Regions from separate parts of the Marinifilum fragile genome, predicted to be linked through region 3. Evidence: riboswitches for the same ligand, from Rfam matches in the RefSeq annotation. Region 3 holds a riboswitch; each other region holds the start of a gene.
The links. Region 3 has a riboswitch for cobalamin ahead of ACKPCA_RS08545 (TonB-dependent receptor plug domain-containing protein). Riboswitches for the same ligand answer to the same signal wherever they lie in the genome.
Positions count from the first base shown of each region.

Region 1: linked by a shared signal. The riboswitch ahead of ACKPCA_RS13650 (TonB-dependent receptor) and the one ahead of ACKPCA_RS08545 (TonB-dependent receptor plug domain-containing protein) in region 3 are both predicted to bind cobalamin.
Region 2: linked by a shared signal. The riboswitch ahead of ACKPCA_RS06050 (TonB-dependent receptor) and the one ahead of ACKPCA_RS08545 (TonB-dependent receptor plug domain-containing protein) in region 3 are both predicted to bind cobalamin.

Region 1 is NZ_OY781962.1:3,421,540-3,424,832, reverse strand. Features, by position in the region: gene ACKPCA_RS13660 (M16 family metallopeptidase) at 1-139, shown strand, start outside; gene ACKPCA_RS13655 (DUF4369 domain-containing protein) at 372-1,040, shown strand; cobalamin riboswitch at 1,446-1,663, shown strand; gene ACKPCA_RS13650 (TonB-dependent receptor) at 1,779-3,293, shown strand, end outside.
Region 2 is NZ_OY781962.1:1,547,679-1,550,971, reverse strand. Features, by position in the region: gene ACKPCA_RS06050 (TonB-dependent receptor) at 1-1,860, opposite strand, end outside; cobalamin riboswitch at 1,957-2,171, opposite strand; gene ACKPCA_RS06045 (histidine kinase) at 2,520-3,293, shown strand, end outside.
Region 3 is NZ_OY781962.1:2,154,613-2,157,905, forward strand. Features, by position in the region: gene ACKPCA_RS08545 (TonB-dependent receptor plug domain-containing protein) at 1-1,438, opposite strand, end outside; cobalamin riboswitch at 1,563-1,758, opposite strand; gene ACKPCA_RS08550 (TonB-dependent receptor plug domain-containing protein) at 1,913-3,293, opposite strand, start outside.

The DNA of each region.
Region 1 (3,293 bases), 1.3 Mb from region 3:
GGGAGAAAACAGAATGTCGCCCGAATATTTCGACAATGTGATTAATAATGTGACCACAAAAGAAATTGCTAAAGCAGCTAAGAAATTCCTAAAAAAGGCTGATATATTGGATATAATGTTTTTGCCGGAGACTAAATAAATGAAAAGCTTGCTTTAAATATAGTTGTAGTGAAAAAACAAAGAACTGAACAAGCTTACTTTTTTAATAAAGAGGCAAAGTAGGGAATGGTTATTATCAGAGAATTAATTAAACATCAGTAAAGAGGAGTTGATTTATGAGGCTATGCAATGTCATTTAAATGATGGTAATCGTAGTTCGGCTAAAAGTTAAACTAGCTCTATTTATTTTGGTGTAGTATTAAATATTAAGAATGAGAAATTTATTATTATTAGTAGTTGTTTGTTGTTTTTTTTCATGCAACAAAGAATCAATTAGAATTTCAGGTAAAATTGAGGGTGTAGGTGATTCTAAAATAGAATTAAAGCTGAATACCAAAAGCGAGAAATCAAAAACAATCTTATCGGATGTTCAACTTAAAGACGGGGCGTTTGATGCATTTATTGAAAATGTAAAACCACCTTTTAAGATGACATTGGTAGTTGATGCAGAGAAAGAATATGATATCTGGATATTTCGTTATGGGAAGTTTAATTTTGAGATAGATAAAAAAGAATTGGTTATTGTTAATAATTCTTTTGAGAATACAGAATACGATCGGATTTTAAGAAAATATCAAAAAGCTTACATGGACAGTTTAGCAGAAAAAATTAGTTGGGTGCAAACTCACAAATCCGAAGAGAATTTATGTGAAGAGGATGAAGGTAAACTGTTTAAATATCGTAAAGAAATAAAGAAGGCTGTTACTCTTCGTAAAAAATCAATTCTAAGTACTTACAGAAAAGAACCTCAAAATCCGATTGCTATGGCTTTGATATTTGATGAATTTGAAAACTTAACATCATGGCAGAAGGAAGAGTGTTTGAAAAATGCAAGTAAGTATTTTTCTGATTGTGCAGTCAATTGGCAATTGAAAAATTAAACAGATTAGAAAAAAGAGCTGGTCTCAAAAGTAGTGGAGCGTTGGGGATTTGAAAAATCTTATAGATATCTCTCCAAATATAAAATCTTTATTAGGCAGCCTCTTCATAAAGTCTGTAATGTATTGAAATATTTATTAGAAAATGATATTCTAACTAAGTTAACTGGTTATGTTTGAATAGCCATGAATGAGAGCAGAGGTAAAACGAATAATTTCCCATGCACATTTATCAATTCGTTCTCTGCTCTCAAACTCTAATAAAATTGTTGAAATTAAGAGATATATGGGTTGGGTTTAAGTCCTTCCCGAAGAGAAAGGATAAAAGCCGTTTCAGAAATGAAACGGCTTTTTTATGCAATAAACTTTCCTGCTGAAAAGCACACTTGCCAGTAAGAAAATAATATATACTTTTGCGACAGTAATGGTTCTAGTTGCATCTTCATGTGCAATAGGATTAAAAGGGAATGCAGTGAAAATCTGCAACAGTTCCCGCTGCTGTAAGTCTGGTTCCAGAGTTTTGGGATCGCGGTTTTTATACTACAGCCACTGTTCGATTTTAGATTGAATGGGAAGGCATAAAAATCAGGATAAGTCAGAAGACCTGCCATCACAACGATTAAACATTTTGCTTCCGGGACAGAAGTTTATGTTTGGGACTTATTGGTTTTAATGTTCTGAATTATTCTCGTCGTTCATAAGGATTGCAAAGTGAAGTTATTAATGTTTTAATATCTTGCTATGCAAAAGATTTATGTTGTAGCTATTATGCTACTGATTTCAGTGACTTTCGTTAATGCACAGAATGCTGTGCTAAAAGGGGTGGTAACCCAAAAAAGTAACCAACAAGCAATGCCTGGTGCTAGTGTATATTTCTCAGGCACTACTACAGGTACAGCGACAAATAACAAAGGCGAATACCAGATTAAGAATTTAGCACCAGGGGATTACGATTTGGTTGTATCCTTTTCGGGATATAGTCGTCAAAAGCAGAAAATCACCATTAAGGAAGGTGTCAATGTTCTAAATTTTACAATGATAGAATCCAAAAGTCAGTTGGGAGAAATTGTTGTAACTGGAACTGGTACCGCGCATCATTTAAAAACAGCTCCGGTTCAAACTGAATTGATTAATAAAAAAGCCATTGCAAGTGCAGGAGCTTCAGATTTTAACGAGTTGATGATGAATGTAAGTCCATCATTTGATTTTAATCCAGGAACAATGGGAGCCATGATGACCATTAATGGTTTGGGAAATGACTTTATTCTTGTGCTTGTTGATGGCAAACGTATGTATGGAGATGTTGGTGGAAATACCGATCTAAATAGAATTAATCCTGATGATGTTGAGCGTATTGAAGTATTAAAAGGTGCATCTTCTTTACTATATGGATCGGATGCTATTGCTGGTGTTGTAAATATCATTACAAAAAAATCAAAACAAAAGGTAAATGTTTCCAATACGAGTCGTATTCGCGAATATCGGACTTATCAACAAAGCAATACGGTTGATCTTAACCTGGGTAAGTTCTCATGGAATGGAAATTTTAACCACAAAAGAAGCGATGGATGGAAATTAAGTCCTTTTGAAATCAAAAAAGGACAACTGATTGAAACGGATAAAAGAGCACAATATGAGTACAACGATTTTACTTTCGCTCAAACTTTAAAATTTCGTGCCACTAGGAAATTGGAGGTTTATGCCGGAAATTCATTTTTCAAAAAGCATGTTATAAGACCTACTTCTATTTATAAATATGGTTATTTCTATACCGATAAGTCTTTTGAAGCAGGAGCCAAGTATTTATTAAATAAAAAAGATTACGTATCCGTTGACTATAACTTTGATCAGTACAGATATTATTATCGATACAATCAAGATTACAAGAGTTATAAGAAAAGTGATAAAGACATTCAGAATGATCAAAGAATGAGCAATTTTAGAATGAAATATGTAAATGTCATTTCTAAAAATAACACTCTTACTTTAGGTGCAGATTATCTGAGAGAGAAAATGGTATCTGAAGATCGTTTGGTAAACGGAAAGGCTGAGGCCAAAACAATAGCTTTATATGCTCAAGAAGAAATCAAGTTGCTTGAAAAACTTCAGTTGGTAGCAGGAACCCGTTACGTAAAGCACAATGAATTTGGTAGTGCTTTTACTCCAAAAGTATCTTTACTTTACAAGCTAGATCATTTTAATTTCCGTGGGACTTATGGATATGGATTTAAAGCTCCTACTGTAAAAGAATTGTAT
Region 2 (3,293 bases), 610 kb from region 3:
TCGAGAAAATACAGGAAAACTAAAATGCCAATCAGCTCCTAAAGTTCTGGCATCATCTATATTGTAACGCTTTTTGGTTTCCTCTATACCTCTTCGTGCATGATCGTATGTTGTAGGAATAATTTTATAATCGATCTTGTCGTAGATTCTATTTAGATATACGTTTAATCCTGTTTTAAACTTATTAGCCTTGAATTCAGTTGATAATGCAAGATAATGTGATTTCTGAGCTTTCAAGTTTTCATTACCAAGGTATAGGCGATACATGCCCATACGGTTGCTTTCGTAATAATAGTATAACTCTTTTAAGGTAGGACTTTTAAAGCCATTGGAGTAGGTGAACCTATGAGTGAATTTAGATTCTTTGTACATCATGGTCAGCTTTGGGGTTGCTGAGAAACCGGTTTTATCGTGGTATAGTGTTCTAAGACCTGCAACCAAATCTAATTTGCCACTTAATTTTATTTCATCCTGAACATACAATGAGTAAGTATAGGCATCAACTTTAGGTGTGGTTAACCTGTATTCCGCTTCAAGGTATTCGCCTTTAATTTCAGTGCCAAAACTTAGTTTGTTCTTGTCGTCGATATTAAAAATGCCTTTCACTTGTGAGATTACATTTATCTCATCCGAATTTTTAAATCGATCGCCCGGATAATAGGTCTTCTTGATTACATCGGTGCTGGTAATATAGGTTTCGTTGTATTTGTATGGATATTCGGTGTAATACAAGTAGTTGTTTGCATCAAAATTGAAACTCAGGTAATTTTTGTGTTTCAATTTATACTTTCCGCCTAGCGAAATAGCTCTGTTGTTGTAATAGTAATTGTGCATTTGAGCTTTGAATGGGAAGTACAAAGTCTTTTCATACCAGGACAAGTCCATGTTAAAACTCAACTTTTTGTTCATTTCGTACTCTAAAAATTGGCTAATGGTATAAGATTTACTTTTGTTTACTGGTTTGTAGTAGGTATGAATCAGGTATGGCAAATCGTGATTGGATTCCCATTTGTTATTAAATTTCAAAGAATTCAATTGGTATCCAGCCTTTTGTTTGTGGTTAAAAGTAGTTTTACCAGATAGTTTTCCTTTACTAAATGTGAAGGAATTTAGCTGTTTGAAATCTCCATAAGCACCCAGGCGAGAACTACTACTTGCTGATAATTTACCTTTTACTTTTTTGGTGATGATATTGACCACTCCAGCTATAGCATCGGATCCGTATAGGGTAGAGGAAGCACCTTTTACCACCTCAATTTGCTCAATATCGGCTGAGTTAATTCTATTTAAATCAGCATATCCGCCAACCCCACCTGTTAGTCGTTTGCCATTCAAAAGGATCAACACGTAATCTTTACCCAAACCATTAATTTTGATATTGGAACCCATCGAACTAGTGGTATAGTCAATAGAGGAGGAGATACCCGAAATGATTTCCTCTACATTTCTCCCTGAGATATCAGCAATGTCTTCTTTTGTAATGATTTCGGTTTGAACAGGCACATTATCAATTTTATAATGTGTTCCTGTACCAGTTACAACTATTGGAGAGATGGTAAAAGATTTTGGCTGAAGCCCAATATCGAAACTTTGGGAAGCGCTTAACTCAATTTCTTGACAGAATTTTTCGTATCCAAGAACTGAAACACATAGATGATATTTGCCTTTTGCTACATTGGTTAACTCATACTGCCCATCTTTTTGTGTAGTTGTTGTATTCAAACTATCGAGGTAAACGAAAGCAAAATCGATTCCCTCTTTGGTGTTTTTGTTGTACACCTTGCCATTAAGGCTAAATTTTTGTGAGAATGCAGTGAAACATACTACCTGCATTAACAACATGCAAAAAATCTTATGCATAGTAAAAATATACTAATGCATTCCTGGAATATGTGAGATGAATGAAATCAGAAAATATACTCAAATCATCATTAACTTCTTTTCCCGGAAGCAATAATTAAACAATATCTCCTGGCAGGTTTCCTGACTTTCCCGATTCTCAACTCCTTCCCATCCCTATAGAACAGTGGATTTTGACTGTTGAGAACGAATTAATATCATAGGATATTAACGAGATTTACAGTAGCGGGTACTGTTCCGGATTTACACCGGATTCCCTTTTAACTCCATTCGCTGAATGCAAACAGAGCACCAAAAGCTTTGCAAATGTATTCTTTTTTATTGATTATAAAATAAAGGGAATTGCTTTTGCTGTATGTTAATTAACAGGTTTGAATTTGGAAAATATATATTGCTGCAATAAGTTTTTGTTAATCAATGTCTTTCGGTATTGTATTAATTGCCAGTTTAATTGAGGGTAAATTGTTTATTCTTATATGATCATATGTTATCTATCTAATTTTGAATCCTTTTAAGCTTCTTATTTGTAAAATTTATCGAAATTCATTTCTAATTCATTCTATATATTACTTTTGTACTCTATTTCTGAAATGACATCATTTCATATTTGTAAATATTTGCTTATTAATAAGTTTTGTGCTTTTAAAAATCTGGAATTAATGAATTTTCGTAACAAATCCATCATCTTTATAGGAGCGGTTATCATTTTGGCATTTGGTGCGGTAGCTTATTTGATTGGGGATAAAATGACCATTACCGCCCGTAAAATGAGCGTGGATCTGGCTTTATCGAAAGCACAAAATAGTTTTTTGATTGTAAAAAGAGAATTGGATGAAAGCATTTTGCGTACAAAAATGCTAGCCGAATCGATAGAAGAAACTATCGATATGAACACGAAGGAATCCGCGCTAATTAATAATGCGCTGATCACCAAACTGAAGTTGAGAAACGAAATTAATGCAGTTTGGTACATTCCTATTGATTCATTAAATAGAAGAAATGATCAGATAGATTCTTCTTTCTACCAATCTGATTTGAATCTAATACACAATCAATTGGCGATTCAATTTCTGCAAAGTAAAAATGAGAACATATCTGTCCCTTATCAGGGATCCGATGATCGTTTAATAAGTTCTATTCTGGTTCCGGTTGAACGTAGCAATCGTATTATTGGGGTGTTGGGTGCTGATCTGGATCTGTATCGATTTCAGCAACATTTTTACGATAATGAAGATTTGGGAAGAGCCTATGTAAGTATTATTTCCGAACAAGGATTCTGTATATCACATCCCGAGGAAAGTTTTATTGGTAAAAGTATTGATCATTTGAATGATGCAGATGGGATACGAGAGGTGTTGGCAAGTGGTAAAAAAATGCACAGCGAAGTTCATTCTCAATTTCTTCAAGTACCTGTTATTAGGGTATATCAACCT
Region 3 (3,293 bases):
TTTTTCCGAAAGCTGTTTGATATTCTCCAGCTACCTGAAAAGCACTAGGAGCAAGGAATGCATCTCCCCAACTCGAATGAACTGAAAAGCCTTCAAGAACTTCATACTTTACTCCAATATTCTTGGTAAAAACCCAATAATCTTCTGAACTGGAATTATTATTCAAAAACGAATTGGCTTTGGTTTTGAATTTCACATTGTCACCTCTTCCTCCTACTGAAACATTGAATTTTCCTTCCAAAAATTTCATCTGAAACTGAGAATAGATTCCTGTTGCAATGTTATAGTAATCTGGCTGAAATGGAGATTCTAAACTACCTGCTGTTGTATAATTCAAACTTTCATATTTCTGTGAATTATTATCGATTCCAATCGCCAAAACATGATCATCCAATTGAATTGCATCATTCAACTGGAAACCATAATTTTTGTAAGTATACTTGGTATCTCCATAACCATCATTTCCTATATCAAAATTCTCTTCTTCTTGTTCCGAATAGTAAGGCGAAAATGTAATGTTATGATTCCCTTGTTTTCCGATAAGATCAAAACCTGTGGTATATCTTTCCATATCCTTTGAATCCATTCCATAGATATGCCAGAACGTACCTGGGGTTTCAATTTTTTTACCTTTAAAATACGAACCATTTAAATTTAATTTCCAACTGTCCGAAAGTTTAACTCCCAATCGTGCAATTACTGTATGCTTTTGCAATTGAGAGTTCTCTATCCTTTCCCCATAGGTCGTTGGGTCCAAAATCATTTTTGCATAACCCTCATCATACAGATTATTATCTCCTACCTTATAATCCTTTCCTTGATTATGAATGGCATAAGACAAATCAAAATCTAATCCATCCGATAAAGCTCCACCAATACTAATGTTTTCCTTAAAAGTATCGAAGCTTCCATATTGGAAACTTACATTTCCTTTAAATTCACCATCACTCTCTTTGGTTACAATGTTCACAACACCACCCATAGCATCTGACCCATATTGAGATGAAAAAGGACCTTTTAGTATTTCAACACGTTCAACATTATTCAAATCTATACTTGCAATATTTTCAGTTCCAGCTGGCTTACCATTCACTAAAATAACTGCATACTTACTTGACGTTGAAGCAGCAAATCCACGAATACCGATTCCTGCATTTACCCCTGGGTATTGCTGAATATCAATGGCTCCATTGCTCTTTAACAATCCTGCAATATCTGTTGCTGGCGACGATTCAATAACTCTTTTCGAAATAACGTCTACCTTTTGTGGCAGATCTTTCATTTTTGCATTTACTCGCGACGCATTAACCTTTACTTCAGACAGGTTTAGGTGTCGAACTGATGTTGTGTCGGTAGCATTTTCTGGATTTTCTTCCGCCTTAAGCGAGAAATTGAAAATCGAAAGCAATGCAAAAGCTGTTACAATGTTTTTTTTCATTACTGATGTAAATTAAAATTGACTACACTAATGCAAAACTAACAGGGAGTAGATAAAAGAGATTGAGTCGAAATCGACTTTAAAATGAATCCTTTTGCCTTATTACTCTTGTCCCGAAAGCAATGACTTTTTTTTTGCACTGGCAGGTCTTCTGGCTTGTTCTACTTTTTGAGGCCTTCCCATCCCGATTTATCGGGACAGTGGCAAAGGGTAAATCAAAAAGCTTTATTAGAACTTACAGCTACGGGAACAGCTCCGGACTTGAACCGGATTCCCTTTTCATCTCAATTTGTTAAGAAACAAATGTACGAGAACCAATTGCGCTGCAAATCTATAAAAAAAAGACTAACAAATCCACTATTCACAAACCATTTTAAATCACGCTGTCCATCAGTCGTTAACAAAATATTCACTTATACTAAAAAGGGAATCTATTAAGATAGACTCCCTTTGTTTTGGCGTAAATATTAAATCTTAAAACTGATATGAGAATTTTGCCATAAATGCTCTACCTGGCATATTATATCCATCTTTCTCAGTATAATTTTCATCTAGTAAATTTGAAATTGAAAATCCAACAGTATAGTTCTCGTTAAAAGAATAGCTGGCCGAATAATCAAAAACATAAGAAACCGGGTGACGCAACAATTCTTCATTCACTAAATCAGGACGCACCTCTTTCCCATTAAAAACAATTGGCTCTTTGGTAATATTTGGCCAATTGGAATAATCAGCCAAGTACATGTAGTTATTCTCGTATCTGTGACCAATATATCTTCCATTCAATCTTGTCGAAAATCCTTTAAGATTATCGTACTCAACACCAAATGAAGCGGTGTTATCTCGAACAAACCTCATTTCGCCTTCCAGCGGATTACCTTGCGCATCAGTATACTTTACTGTTGCATCAATCAAATGAGTATAATTTAAATACAATCGCAAGGAATAATCATAGTCTTTTAATGCACCAAAATCATAAGAAGCGCTTAGTTCCAATCCATCCATATCTGCACTTTGCGCATTAATATAGGTTGTACTGTAATCAGGCAAGGAACTTCTGATGATTTTATCTTTGTGATGCGTATTGAAATAAGTAAGGTCGAAATTGACACCTTTTCTGTAATTATTATAAGCCAAACCAAAGTCTGTTGTATTTGATTTTTCAGGATCCAAATCCGGGTTTCCTACTGTTTTTGAAGAACCTCTGGTGTATTCCCCTGCTACTTGATATGCCTTAGGTGCCAAAAAAGCATCACCCCAACTTGCGTGTGCTGATAAGTCACCAATTAAATTATATTTTACACCAATATTTTTAGTAAAAACCGAGTAGTCCTCATTTTTCTTTGTGTTTCCTAACAAATCATCAGCTTCCAGTTTAAACTTGATATGATCTCCTCTTGCTCCAAGCATCAAATTCAACTTGTCGTTTAATAATTTGAATTGCAATTGTGCATAGAGCCCTGTAGCAATGTTTTTATAATCTGGTTGGTAAGGAGCTTCAATATTTCCACTGGTATCGAAGTTGGTACTTTCGTATTTTTCGGTTTTATTATCCAAACCAAAGGCAAGGTTGTGTTTTCCTATTTGGTAGGAATCTGTCAATTGGAATCCATAGTTTTTATAAACACTTTCAAAATCACCGTATCCATCAGAACCCACATCAATCGTTTTATTCTCCTCGTTTGAATAGAATGGTGAAAACATGATGTTATGATTTTTGATTTTCCCCACTACATCAAAACCCGTTGTAAAGCGTTCAATATCTTTAGAGTCCATTCCTTCGGTATGCCAGAAATTACCAGGAGTTTCAATGTCATCACCTCTGTAGTATCCGCCGTTCAGGTTAATCTTCCAA